DNA from 3 places in the Micromonospora sonneratiae genome. Region 3 is predicted to be linked to each of the others. Evidence: predicted binding sites of a transcription regulator. Region 3 holds the regulator's gene; each other region holds the start of a gene.

Region 1 (4,554 bases), on a different contig from region 3:
ATCTCCAGCCGGAGTGCCCGCATCCGGCTGGCGTCCGCCGGGCGGATCCGGCGGACGGTGGGACCGTCGGCCACGCGGATCCGGCGGGCTGCCGGACCGGTGGGCGCGAGGGCCTGGCTCGGGGCCGAGGCCCACATGCTTGTCATGACGCATGACTACCCGGATGCCGGCTGGTCGGCAACCTGATTGCGGTAATGCCTTCCGGGTTGTTGCCTGCTTACAGAGACAAGCGACAATAGCTGAAGCGTTTTCTCAGGTGGACTGGGGTGCGACCAGTGACGGGGCCACCGCGTTCGTAGAGGTGGGAACCGGCAGCTTTATCGGGTGGGACGTGATGTCCGATTTGGGGGAGTGCGTAGCTGGAAGGGCTCGTGTACCGTGCGATTTCGGCCGCTGGATTCGATAGGTCCGATGGGAGCGACGGGCCAGCGGTCCCGACCGGCGTACGCCGTTGTCGGGGGTTGTCGTTGACCCAGCACCAATCGAAGTGAGGAAGTGCACCGTGGCGCAAGGCACCGTCAAGTGGTTCAACAGCGAAAAGGGCTACGGCTTCATCGCAGTCGACGGAGGACAGGACGTCTTCGTCCACTTCTCCGCGATCGAGATGGATGGCTACAAGGCATTGGACGACGGGCAACGGGTGGAGTTCGAGATCGCCCAGGGGCAGAAGGGTCCCCAGGCCGAGAAGGTACGCGTCATCGCCTGACCGGTTCCCGGTCGTCGTACGACGTACCCACACACCGGCGGTGGACCGAATGATCGGTCGACCACCGGTTCTCATGTTTGATCCGGCAGGACCGTGGCCTGTTCAGGTCACGGTCACTGAGGAGTGGCTGAGTTGGATCCGGAATGGGTGGCCACGCCGAACCCGATGATCCTTTGGTTGCACCATCCGGAGCCGGACTCAATAGTTGGTTCAGCCGGGTAGCGGAATCGGCCAGGCGAAGCTGGTCGTTCCTTTTGTCGATCATGCTCGTTACTCAGGTCGGACCGGCGTTGGCGATCGAGCTTCTGACGCTCAGCGACGCCAGCCCGTTCGGTGCGCCGGGTGTGGCCCAGGCCGATGTCGGGACCCTTGTGCCACTGGGCTACCTCGCGGCAGGGTTCGTCGCGACGGCTCTGTGGTCGTTGGGCTGGGCCTCCGGTGTCTGGGTGGTCACCCGCCGGGCGGCCGGTGAACCGGTCAGCCTGCTGTTCTCTTCGAGCGAACCAATCCGCTCGGCCGCTCGGCCCGCATGTTCCAGGCCCGCTCTGCTGGTCACCCACGCCGAACAACGCGGCCACGAGTCGCCGGTGACCGCTGCCCGGCTGGTTCGGGAACTCCACCGTCGGTCCTCCGCCGGCCCGCCGAGCTTTCGTTGATCTTCGGCTGATCCGACGCCCCGGGCCGAGCGCGAACCATGGGCGGGACGCCCCGACGCGCTTGCACTCGACAGGGGAGAGTGCTAAACAGGTGTTGGCACTCGCACCCCGTGAGTGCCAAGGTCGGGGCGGTAGGGTCACGGTCGCGGGTCCGCAAGGAGACGGACTCGCGTCACATGGCCGGTCGTCGCGGGCTGTCCGGCCCGGCCGGCGGACGTCACTGTCGCCAGGTAGTGACGTCCGAAGGTGCGTAATCAGGCGGCTCATCCGGGAGCCAACAGGCCCGGGTGGCCGCGAGTGTCCAGGAGGACAACGCCGTATGGCCAAGATGATCGCGTTCGACGAAGAGGCGCGTCGCGGCCTCGAGCGGGGCATGAACACCCTCGCCGACGCCGTGAAGGTAACCCTCGGCCCCAAGGGCCGCAACGTGGTGCTCGAGAAGAAGTGGGGCGCCCCCACCATCACCAACGATGGTGTGAGCATCGCCAAGGAGATCGAGCTCGAGGACCCGTACGAGAAGATCGGCGCTGAGCTGGTCAAGGAGGTCGCCAAGAAGACCGACGACGTGGCCGGTGACGGCACGACGACGGCGACCGTCCTGGCCCAGGCGCTGGTCCGCGAGGGCCTGCGTAACGTCGCGGCCGGCGCGAACCCGATGGCCCTGAAGCGGGGCATCGAGGCCGCCGTCGGTGCCGTGGCGGAGGAGCTGGCCAAGCTCGCCAAGGACATCGAGACCAAGGAGCAGATCGCCTCCACCGCGTCGATCTCCGCCGGTGACACCACCGTCGGCGAGATCATCGCCGAGGCGATGGACAAGGTCGGCAAGGAAGGCGTCATCACCGTCGAGGAGAGCAACACCTTCGGGCTGGAGCTTGAGCTCACCGAGGGTATGCGCTTCGACAAGGGCTACGTGTCGGCGTACTTCATGACCGACCCGGAGCGGATGGAAGCGGTCTTCGACGACCCGTACATCCTGATCGCCAACAGCAAGATTTCCGCGGTCAAGGACCTGCTGCCGATCCTCGAGAAGGTCATGCAGTCGGGCAAGCCGCTGGTGATCATCGCTGAGGACGTCGAGGGCGAGGCCCTGGCCACCCTCATCGTCAACAAGGTGCGGGGCACCTTCAAGTCCGTCGCCGTCAAGGCCCCGGGCTTCGGCGACCGCCGCAAGGCCATGCTGGTCGACATTGCCACCCTCACCGGTGGCCAGGTCATCAGCGAGGAGCTCGGTCTGAAGATCGACGCCGCCAACCTGGACCTGCTGGGCCAGGCGCGCAAGGTCGTCATCACCAAGGACGAGACCACCATCGTCGACGGTGCCGGTGACGCCGAGCAGATCCAGGGTCGGGTCAACCAGATCCGGGCCGAGATCGAGAAGAGCGACTCCGACTACGACCGCGAGAAGCTGCAGGAGCGGCTGGCCAAGCTGGCCGGCGGCGTTGCGGTCATCAAGGTCGGCGCGGCCACCGAGGTCGAGCTGAAGGAGCGCAAGCACCGCATCGAGGACGCCGTCCGTAACGCCAAGGCAGCCGTCGAGGAGGGCATCGTCCCCGGTGGTGGCGTCGCGCTGGTGCAGGCCGGCAAGACCGCCTTCGACAAGCTGGACCTCACCGGTGACGAGGCGACCGGTGCGCAGATCGTCAAGATCGCGCTGGACGCCCCGCTGCGGCAGATCGCCGTCAACGCCGGCCTCGAGGGTGGCGTCGTCGTGGAGCGGGTCCGCAACCTGGACGCCGGCCACGGCCTCAACGCCGCCAACGGTGAGTACGTCGACCTGCTCAAGGCCGGCATCATCGACCCGGCCAAGGTGACCCGTTCCGCGCTGCAGAACGCGTCGTCGATCGCGGCCCTGTTCCTGACCACCGAGGCTGTGGTCGCGGACAAGCCGGAGAAGGCTCCGGCCGCGGCGGCTGCGCCGGGCGGCGGGGAGATGGACTTCTGATCCCAGCGTCCAGACAGGACCGGGAGCCAGCGTCCCAGTAAGACAAGAAGGGGCGGGCCGCGCAAGCGGTCCGCCCCTTTCGTCATGTTGGTAACGGTCGTTGGTTACGCCGCTTCTCGGCCCGGGTGAACGGTTGCCTGATCTGGATGGGCGTGTCGACCAATTCGATCAACTCGTCGGCGGCCTCGTCGTCGACGCCGTCCATTTCGGCCAGTTGGTCCGCGTCGCCGTAGTCGAGCCGACCGACTGGAACCTCTCCGGGTGGGTCGGTCACCCGGGTGTTCGCGGTTTCCCCGGTCGCATCCGTGAGCCGCGTCCAGGCAACCGGTTGGAGATCGTCATCAGCTTCCTTGTCGTTCGCCATGATCTCCTCCTCCCAGTCACACCGTAGGTCCTACCTGCGGGAGAGGCCTGCGGAACGGGGTAATGTGCCCGTGTTGCCGATTTAGCCCTTTACGGAGGTAATTTGCCTCTGTCTGACGACCGTCTTCGTGGTGCCGATCAGGCACGGACCATCACCCACGGTCATCACCCACGGCCCATTCCTCCCGTCATGCGTTGAACCGATCGGTGGTCAACACGACCATTCCCTCGGTGGCCCGGCTCTACGGTGCAGCATGCGCCTCGGCGGCCGTCATCACGAGTACGGCGTCCGTACCGTACAACCGCGCCTGCCGGAGCACATCCAGCGCGGTGGTCCCGGTCGAGTGCATCGCCACGGCCGTGTCAGCGGCCAGGTGGTCCGGGATCGGGTGCAGGGTGAGGTGAGTTCGGGCGTGCATGACGGCGACCCTGGAAGCTCAACCAAGCTTGAGACCAAGTCCACCGTCGAGGCACGCCGCAGATCAGAGTTGCCTGCGGTAGAGGAAGAACACCCGCTCGATCCGGGCACCGGCACTGCCGGAATAGAACGGCACCGGGCCGACCCAGCCGATCTGGGCCTGCTCGTGTCCGGACGCCCGCTGGTCACGCAGGCAGCGACGGAGCAGCACGCCGCCGATGCCCAGACCCTCGGCGGCCGGAGCCGTGCCCATCGGACCGAACCAGGTCGGCCGCGACGAACCGTACGCGGCGAAGCCGAGCAACTCGTCACCCCGTACGGCGATGTGGCAGCCGCTGTCGGTCCGGTCGACCGAGTGCGACACCTCGTCGTACCACGCGCCACCGAAGTGCTCGGTGATGAGCGAGGCCAACGCCGGCAGGTCGTCGGACGTCGCTCGACGTACGGCGATCCCGGCGGCGGCCAGTCG
Region 2 (4,554 bases), on a different contig from region 3:
GGGGTGTCGGGAGACACGTTGTACGGATGGGTGCTGTGCGCAATCTTCTGCTTCACCAACAGCGCCGTCGCCGGCGTCCCCTGACCCGCCACGAGCAAACCCTACCGGCTCTCCGGTACCGGCTGACACAACAGCACGGTGGGGGCATCGGCCAGCCGGGTCAGCACGATGGTGGCCGAGCCGGTCCCGGAGAGCCGGAGGTCGCGACGTAGCTGCTCAGGGTCGAGTGCCGAGCCTCGCTTCAGGATTTCCACCCGACCGATGGCCCGCTCGCGCAGTAACGCCCGTAGCCGTTTGAGGCTGAACGGCAGCACGTCGGTGATCTCCAGACACCGGGCGTACGGGGTCGGCTCCGCCCGGTCGGCGAAGACGTAGGCGATCTTCGGGTCGGCGAGTTCGCCGTGCACGGTGTCGGCGAACTCGGCCACCAGGTGCGCCCGGACGATCGCGGCGTCCGGGTCGTACAGGTAGCGGCCGACCGAACCGACCGGTGCGTCGACGGTGCCGGTGCCGGTGAGCTGATGGAACGGGCCCCTTCCGCCAGCGGAAGCGATGAGGAGTGGCCCTTCCTTCCCGCTCAGCAGGGTGGCCCGGCGGGGCGTCTCGGCCAGCGGGCCGCACCAGAGCGTCGCCTCCACCAGGTCACCGTCGACGCTGACCCATTCGGCCTCCGCGCCGGGCGGGATCAGGCCGTGCTCGATGCCGGGCGCCACCTTCAGCGCGGTCCGGGGAACCCGGTCGACCAGTGCGGTGATGAAGTCCCAGGATGGCGAGTACGCCGCCGGGTCGAAGATCCGTCGGCCGGTGCCGGCCCGTCGGCGGGCCGGATCGCAGAACACCGCATCGACCTGTGTCACGTCGAACGCCGTGGCGTCGCCACACTCCACGGTGAACCGGTCGGCCACGCCGGCCGCCTCGGCGTTCGCGGCGGCCATCGCCGCGGTGAGCGGGTCGGCCTCGACGCCGTACACCCGGATGCCGGCGCGGGCGGCGGCGAGTGCGTCCGCACCTAGGCCGCAACCGAGATCGGCCAGGGTGTGCACCCCGGCAGCCCGCAGCCGGGCCGCCCGACGGTCGGCGACCACGGCGCGGGTGGCCTGCTCCAGCCCGGCCCGGGTGAAGAACATTGCGGCGGCCGTCGGCCCGAACTTGGCCGCCGCCCGGCGACGCAGTTCGGCCTGGGTGAGCGCTCCGGCCGCCAGGTCCGCAGGCACGCCGGTCGAGCGGAGCGTGGCGGCGGCGACCAGCGGGTCGCCGCCGGCGAGTACGGCCGCCGTGGCCAGGGCACGCTCGCCCTCAGGGGTACGCAGTGCGGCTAGCAGGTCGATGTCCACCGTGCGATTGTGGCGGCCCGGCCGACCGAGGCCCACGGCGCACTCCGACCACGGCCGACACGCACCCCGGGTACGGCTGCTGGGCCGGCTGGCGGGTGGCGTGACCCGGGCGGGCCATGACTCTCCGCGACCCGCCGTGTTGGCACTCTCCTTGACGGAGTGCTAGCCGCAGGCCTAACCTGCCGTTAGCACTCTCGAACCGAGGGTGCCAGCTTCCGGGCTCTGTTCCGGGGCTGAACGCCAGGCGGACCGGCACCCGCGACGACGGACCCGCCCGGTGGCATGAGGCAGATGACGCTGGTCGGCACGCCGTCCAGCACAGAAACCAAGTACCCCAGGAGGGTATGCCCGTGACTACCGCGACCAAGGTTGCGATCAAGCCGCTCGAGGACCGGATCCTGGTCCAGGCGAACGAGGCTGAGACGACCACGGCGTCGGGCATCGTGATCCCCGACACCGCTAAGGAGAAGCCGCAGGAGGGCACCGTCCTCGCTGTCGGCCCGGGCCGTATCGACGACAACGGCAACCGTATCCCGGTTGACGTGAAGGTCGGCGACACGGTCATCTACTCGAAGTACGGCGGCACCGAGGTCAAGTACGCCGGCGAGGAGTACCTGGTGCTCTCCGCCCGCGACGTCCTCGCGGTCATCGAGAAGTAACCAACTGATCAGTGACGATGCCCCGGACCGGCTCGCCGGGCCGGGGCATCGACTGTTTTGTCGGCCATTGGTCCACCGCCGGCTGCCGCCACCGCGGCTGAGGCGTCGAGACAGTCGAATGGTCGCTAGTTTGAAGGGACATTCATGGCGAAGATCCTGAGCTTCTCGGATGACGCCCGGCACCTGCTCGAGCACGGTGTCAATGCTCTCGCTGACACGGTCAAGGTCACCCTCGGTCCGCGCGGGCGCAACGTCGTACTGGACAAGAAGTTCGGTGCGCCGACGATCACCAACGATGGCGTGACCATCGCCAAGGAGATCGAGCTCACCAACCCGTACGAGAACCTTGGCGCGCAGCTGGTCAAGGAGGTGGCGACGAAGACCAACGACGTCGCCGGTGACGGGACCACCACCGCGACCGTGCTGGCCCAGGCGATGGTCCGGGAGGGCCTGCGCAACGTGGCGGCGGGTGCCAACCCCGCTGGCCTCAAGCGGGGTATCGACGCGGCTGCCGAGAAGGTGTCGGCGGCGCTGCTGGACAGGGCCGTCGAGGTGGACAGCAAGGAGTCCGTCGCGCACGTCGCGACGATCTCCGCGCAGGACGCCACCATCGGTGACCTGATCGCCGAGGCGATGGAGCGGGTCGGCCGCGACGGGGTCATCACCGTCGAGGACGGCTCCACCCTGGCCACCGAGCTGGAGGTCACCGAGGGCCTGCAGTTCGACAAGGGCTTCATCTCCCCGCACTTCGTCACCGACAGCGAGGCGCAGGAGGCGGTGCTCGACGAGCCGTACATCCTGATCACCACGCAGAAGATCTCCTCGATCGAAGAGCTGCTGCCGCTGCTGGAGAAGGTGCTGAAGACCAGCAAGCCGCTGCTGATCGTGGCCGAGGACGTTGAGGGCCAGGCGCTGTCGACCCTCACGGTGAACTCGATCCGCAAGACCATCAAGGTCTGCGCGGTGAAGGCTCCCGGCTTCGGTGACCGCCGTAAGGCGATGCTCCAGGACATGGCGGTGCTCACCGGTGGTGAGCTGATCGCGCCCGAGCTCGGCTACAAGCTCGACGCGGTGAGCCTGGAGATGCTCGGCAGCGCCCGTCGGGTCGTGGTGGACAAGGACACCACCACGGTGGTCGACGGTCGTGGCCAGGAGACCGAGGTGACCGACCGGGTCGCGCAGATCCGCAAGGAGATCGAGGCCTCGGACTCCGACTGGGACCGGGAGAAGCTGGCCGAGCGGCTGGCGAAGCTCTCCGGCGGCATCGCGGTCATCAAGGCCGGCGGGGCGACCGAGGTCGAGATGAAGGAGCGCAAGCACCGCATCGAGGACGCCATCGCCGCTACCAAGGCCGCGGTCGAGGAGGGTACGGTGCCCGGTGGCGGTGCCGCGCTCACGCAGATCGCCTCGGCCCTCGACGGTGACCTCGGGTTCACCGGCGACGAGAAGGTCGGTGTGTCGATCGTCCGTAAGGCGCTGGTCGAGCCGCTGCGCTGGATCGCCCAGAACGCCGGACACGACGGTTACGTCGTCGTGCAGAAGGTCGCCGACAGCGACTGGGGCAAGGGCCTCGACGCCGCCGCCGGTCAGTACGTCGACCTGGCCAAGGCCGGCATCGTCGACCCGGTCAAGGTGACCCGTAACGCGGTCACCAACGCCGCCTCCATCGCCGGCCTGCTGCTCACCACGGAGTCCCTGGTCGTGGAGAAGCCGGAGAAGCCGGTCGCTGCGGCGGCGGGTGGACACGGCCACTCGCACGGCCATGGCCACAGCCACCAGCACGGCCCGGGTTTCTGACCCGCAGCACCCCATGATCCGCGTGATCAGGGGAGAAGCTCCCGCGTGTCGCTGGCGCGTCGCGTACGGAGTTCCCTGATCACGCGGATCTTCCGCTGCTCACGGGCAGGTCTCTTGCTGCTCACCGGCAGGCTTCGCCGCTCGTCGGCCTGCCGGTCTACGCCACCGAACGTTGCCGATCACGGCCGCCGGGCGTTTCCCGCCTGTTGCCGGTCTACGCCACCGAACGCTGGGCCGGGATGGCCGCCTTGTGCCGTCGACCCAGCCGGGCCTCCAGCCGGGCGATGTCGACCCGACTCCGTCGCCGGTCGGCGAGGTCCTCCCAGCCGAGGGCCAGTAACCGCAACCGTTCCGACTCGCTGAACCCGCCCCACACCCCGTACGGCTCGCGGACCGCCAACGCATGCGCGGCGCACTCGGCCCGCACCGGGCAGGTCGCACAGACCGCCTTCGCGTTCGTTTCCCGGCGGTTACGGGAGGCACCCCGCTCGCCGTCCGGGTGGAAGAACTGGGCACTGTCCCGGCCTCGGCACGCGCCGAGCCGCTGCCACTCCCACAGGTCGACGATTGGTCCGGGTAGCCGGCGTACGTCCGACATCATCACCTTCCTCGATGATGGGCCCGACGTCCCAGGGACGACACGACCCGGTAGACCGCTAGGCCGGGTGTCGGCCCAGGTGGACATGTGCACCGAATTCCTGCTGTCCCTGCGATACCCCCTGCGCGGTCGCCTCACACATGACCGGGAGGCGACACCCTTCCAG
Region 3 (4,554 bases):
GCATCGCGGCCGGTACGGTGCCGCTGTCGAACGCCGCCGCGGTCTCCTTCAGGTCGGCGCCGGAGCAGAACACCGGGCCGGTGTGGGAGAGCACCACCGCGCGGACCGAGTCGTCCGCGATCGCGGTCTCCAGGGCGGTCAGCAGCTGCGTCATCAGTGGGGTGGAGAGCGCGTTGCGGTTGTGTGCGCTGTCCAACGTGAGCGTGGTCACGCCGGATGTGGTCGACACCCGGACGAGCGGGTCAGGCTCTTCGGTCATGCGGGCACACTAGTGTGCATGCCCGCTGTGCTCCCAGAAGGTGAACCCGTACCCGAGGACGGGTCGCTGCCCGCCACCGCGCTCGTCTCGGTCGGCGCGCGTGGTTTCGGGGTCTATGTCCATGTTCCGTTCTGTGCCAGCCGGTGTGGTTACTGCGACTTCAACACCTACACGGCCAGCGAGTTGGGTGGTGGTGCGAGCCGGGAGGGGTACGCCGACACGGTGCTGGCCGAACTGGCCCTGGCCCGTCGGGTCCTGGCCGACCAGCCGCCACGCCGGGTGGAGACCGTCTTCGTCGGCGGTGGAACCCCGACCCTGCTGCCCGCCGACGATCTCGCCCGGATCCTGGACGGCATCGACCGTACCTGGGGGCTGGCACCTGACGCCGAGGTCACCACGGAGGCCAACCCCGAGTCCGTGACGCCGGAGTCGTTGAAGACGCTGCGGGCCGCCGGCTACACCCGGATCTCGCTGGGCATGCAGTCGGCCGCCGCCGGGGTGCTGGCGGTGCTCGACCGTCGACACACGGCCGGCCGGGCCACGGCCGCAGCGGCGGAGGCCCGGGACGCCGGGTTCGACCATGTCAACCTGGACCTGATCTACGGCACGCCGGGGGAGACCGAGGAGGACTTCGCTGCCTCACTGGGCGAGGTGATCGCCGCCGGGGTCGACCACGTCAGCGCGTACGCCCTGATCGTGGAGGACGGCACCCGGTTGGCCGCGCGGATGCGTCGGGGTGAGCTGCCGTACCCGAGCGACGACGTCGCGGCCGACCGCTACCTGGCCGCGGAGGCCGCTCTGTCCGCCGCCGGGTTCTCCTGGTACGAGGTGTCCAACTGGGCCCGTACACCGGCCGCCCGGTGCCGGCACAACCTGCTCTACTGGACGGGCGGGGACTGGTGGGGCCTCGGCCCGGGGGCACACAGCCACGTCGGCGGGGTGCGCTGGTGGAACGTGAAGCATCCGACGACGTACGCCGCCCGACTGGCGGCTGGAACGTCCCCGGGGCACGGTCGTGAGCTGCTCTCGGCCGAGGACCAGCGGGTGGAGGACGTGATGCTGCGGCTACGCCTGGCCGGTGGGCTGCCGCTGGACACGCTGGACGGGGCCGGGCGGGTCGGAGCCGACCGGGCACTGGAGTACGGGTTGCTGGCGGAGCCGGACTTCCGAGCCGGTCGGGCCGTGCTCACCCTGCGTGGACGGCTCCTGGCCGACGCGGTGGTCCGGGATCTGTTGCCCTGACGATCGCCCGGGCGGGCGGACCGGTGTACCGCCGCGCCCGGGATCCGTCAGCGGAACTGATCGACCGGAACGTCACTTAACGAAGTTGTAGGTCATCGGGTAGCGGTAGAGCAGCCCTTCGTTGGCCTTGACGCCACCGATGATCCCGAAGATCACCGGCACCAGGAAGACCAGCATCGGTACGAAGAACAGGATGCCGCAGGTGACCGTGGCCAGCACATAGCCCAGCGCGGTGGCGATGGCCCAGGTGATCTGGAAGTTCAGCGCCGCCACCGAGTGCGCCCGGACGGTCGGCGACTGCGGTCCCTTGGCCATCATCGCGATCAGTGGACCGACCCAGCCCAGCAGGCCACCGCCGACGAAGACGCCGACCGGACCGAGGAAGTGGGCCAGCAGGGACCAGGTCTTGTCGTCACTGCTGGGGTAGCCGGCCGGGGTCGGGCCACCGCCGTAGTAGCCGCCGCCGGGTGGGTACCCGCCCGGTGGCGGATAGTCGCCGGGCGGGGGATAACCACCGGGGGGCGGATAGTTCCCGCCGGGTGGCGGTGCCTCGTACTGGGGCGCCTGGTACTGGGGCGCCTCGTACTGCGTCGGCTCGGCCGGCGGCGGGGCGTGTCCGGGTGAGGGTGCCTCGCCCGGCATCGAGTAGGACGCTGGGGATACGGGAGGTGAGGTCGGGTCCGGTGGCGTGGCCTCGTAGCCGCCTTCACCAGGAGGGCGAGGTGGTTCTGTCATAAACGTCACGCTAAGGGTAGGACACAAGTGATGCCAGACCGGTTGTCGACAGTTTCGCTGGACAACCGGGTGCTGGAGGGTAAGTGATCATCGCGTTGGGTGCCACTTGGACGTAGACTGGCACTCGCTACAGTCGAGTGCCAGTCCCCCGCGTTGTGGCGTCACCGGGCTAGAGTCGGCAGGGAGGTGAAGATGGGGCTCGATGATCGCAAGCTCGACGTGCTCCGCGCGATCGTCGAGGACTACGTCGCCACCCAGGAGCCGGTCGGCAGCAAGGCGCTCGTCGAACGGCACCAGCTCGGCGTGTCGCCGGCCACCGTGCGTAACGACATGGCGGTGCTGGAGGACGAGGGCTACATCCGGCAGCCGCACACCAGCGCCGGTCGGGTACCCACCGACCGGGGCTACCGACTCTTCGTCGACCGGCTCTCCCGGGTCAAACCGCTCACCCCGGCCGAGCGTCGGGCGATCGAACGGTTCCTGGTGGGCGCGGTCGACCTGGACGACGTGGTGCACCGTACGGTCCGACTGCTGGCCCAGTTGACCCGGCAGGTCGCCGTCGTGCAGTACCCGAGTCTGGCCCGCTCGTCGGTCCGGCACCTGGAACTGGTGCCGATCTCCACGACCAGGCTGATGGTCGTCATGATCGCTGACACCGGCCGGGTCGAGCAGCGGCTGGTCGAGTTGCCCGCTCCGCTGCCGGTCGACGACGTCACCGACCTGCGTCGGGTGGTCAACGAGAAACTGGTCGGCAACCGGTTGACCGACACCCCGCCGTTGGTCCAGGCGCTGGTCGAGGAGGTGGCGCCGCACCTGCGCGGTGCCATGACCACCCTGTCCACGGTGTTGTTGGAGACCCTCGTCGAGCGGCACGAGGAACGGATCGCACTGGCGGGTACGGCCAACCTCACCCGGGGCGGCGTCCTCGACTTCCAGGGGTCCCTGCGACCGATCCTCGAGGCCCTTGAGGAAGAGGTCGTGCTGCTCAAACTGATCGGCGAGGCTGAACCCAGCAGCACGCTGCGGGTCCGCATCGGCGACGAGAACGAGATCGACAACCTGCGGTCGACCTCGGTGGTCAGCACCGGGTACGGCCCGGGTGCCACCATCGTGGGCGGTTTGGGAGTACTTGGCCCAACCCGGATGGACTACCCCGGCACCATCGCCACCGTTCGTGCCGTGGCACGCTACGTAGGCGACCTGTTAGCGCAGAATTGACCACATCCGTACTGGCCGAATCCGACCTGAGACGGCCGGCGGACGGCACGCGAGACAGACATGAGGACACGGAACGCAGTGGCCAAGGACTACTACGGGATTCTCGGCGTCAAGCGGGACGCCTCCGACGATGAGATCAAGCGCGCCTACCGCAAGCTGGCGCGGCAGTACCACCCGGACGTCAATCCGGACCCGGAGGCGCACGAGAAGTTCAAGGACATCAACGCCGCCTACGAGGTTCTCTCCGACGACCAGAAACGGCAGATAGTCGATCTCGGTGGTGACCCGCTGGCACCCGGTGGTGGCGCGGGCGCAGGCCCCGGCGGTGCCGGTCCGTTCGTCGGGTTCCAGGACATCATGGACGCGTTCTTCGGTGCCGCCGGTGGCGGCAGCCGTGGACCCCGGCCGCGTACCCGGCCCGGCTCCGACGCGATCCTGCGCCTCGAACTCGACCTGAACGAGACGGCCTTCGGCGTGGAAGCCCCGATCACCGTCGACACCGCGGTGCTCTGCACCACCTGTTCCGGCGCCGGTACGGCAGCCGGCACCCACCTGGCCACCTGCGAGGCCTGCGGTGGACGCGGCGAGGTGCAGTCGGTGCAACGTACCTTCCTCGGCCAGGTCGTATCGGCCCGCCCGTGCACGGTGTGCCAGGGCTACGGCACGACCATCCCGCACCCCTGCGCCACCTGCGCCGGGGACGGCCGGGTCCGTACCCGCCGGTCGTTGACCGTCAAGATCCCGGCCGGGGTCGAGGACGGCATGCGGATCCGGCTGGCCCAGCAGGGCGAGGTCGGCCCCGGTGGCGGCACCGCTGGTGATCTCTACGTCGAGATCCACGAGCGCACCCACGACGTCTACTCCCGCAAGGGCGACGACCTGCACTGCCGGGTCACGGTGCCGATGACGGCAGCGGCGCTCGGCACCCGGCTCACCATCAAGACGCTGGACAGCGAGGAACCGGTCGACGTCAAGCCGGGCACCCAGCCCGGCAGCACACTGCGGCTGCGGGCCCGAGGCGTACCGCACCTACGGGGCACCGGTCGAGGCGACCTCTATGTGCACCTGGACGTGCGTACCCCCACCAAACTCGATGCCGA

Evidence for each region. The regulator HrcA, encoded in region 3, represses chaperone genes, less so after heat shock. The targets are predictions, from matches to a motif close to GGTTNGCACNCTCNNNNNGAGNGTGCNAACC.
Region 1: the regulator HrcA is predicted to act here: its motif matches at 1,455-1,485, upstream of groL (chaperonin GroEL).
Region 2: the regulator HrcA is predicted to act here: its motif matches at 1,518-1,548, upstream of groES (co-chaperone GroES).

Annotation. Positions count from the first base shown of each region.
Region 1 is NZ_JBHTMP010000036.1:29,716-34,269, reverse strand. Features, by position in the region: gene ACFQ4H_RS21840 (GNAT family N-acetyltransferase) at 1-146, opposite strand, end outside; gene ACFQ4H_RS21835 (cold-shock protein) at 503-706, shown strand; gene ACFQ4H_RS21830 (hypothetical protein) at 970-1,362, shown strand; gene groL (chaperonin GroEL) at 1,682-3,304, shown strand; gene ACFQ4H_RS21820 (hypothetical protein) at 3,387-3,578, opposite strand; gene ACFQ4H_RS21815 (hypothetical protein) at 3,910-4,086, opposite strand; gene ACFQ4H_RS21810 (GNAT family N-acetyltransferase) at 4,150-4,554, opposite strand, start outside.
Region 2 is NZ_JBHTMP010000049.1:645-5,198, reverse strand. Features, by position in the region: gene ybaK (Cys-tRNA(Pro) deacylase) at 1-92, opposite strand, end outside; gene ACFQ4H_RS25605 (THUMP-like domain-containing protein) at 102-1,334, opposite strand; gene groES (co-chaperone GroES) at 1,679-1,993, shown strand; gene groL (chaperonin GroEL) at 2,138-3,790, shown strand; gene ACFQ4H_RS25590 (WhiB family transcriptional regulator) at 4,005-4,388, opposite strand.
Region 3 is NZ_JBHTMP010000025.1:32,201-36,754, forward strand. Features, by position in the region: gene ACFQ4H_RS17440 (enoyl-CoA hydratase family protein) at 1-259, opposite strand, end outside; gene hemW (radical SAM family heme chaperone HemW) at 278-1,501, shown strand; gene ACFQ4H_RS17450 (DUF4870 domain-containing protein) at 1,574-2,143, opposite strand; gene hrcA (heat-inducible transcriptional repressor HrcA) at 2,429-3,454, shown strand; gene dnaJ (molecular chaperone DnaJ) at 3,533-4,554, shown strand, end outside.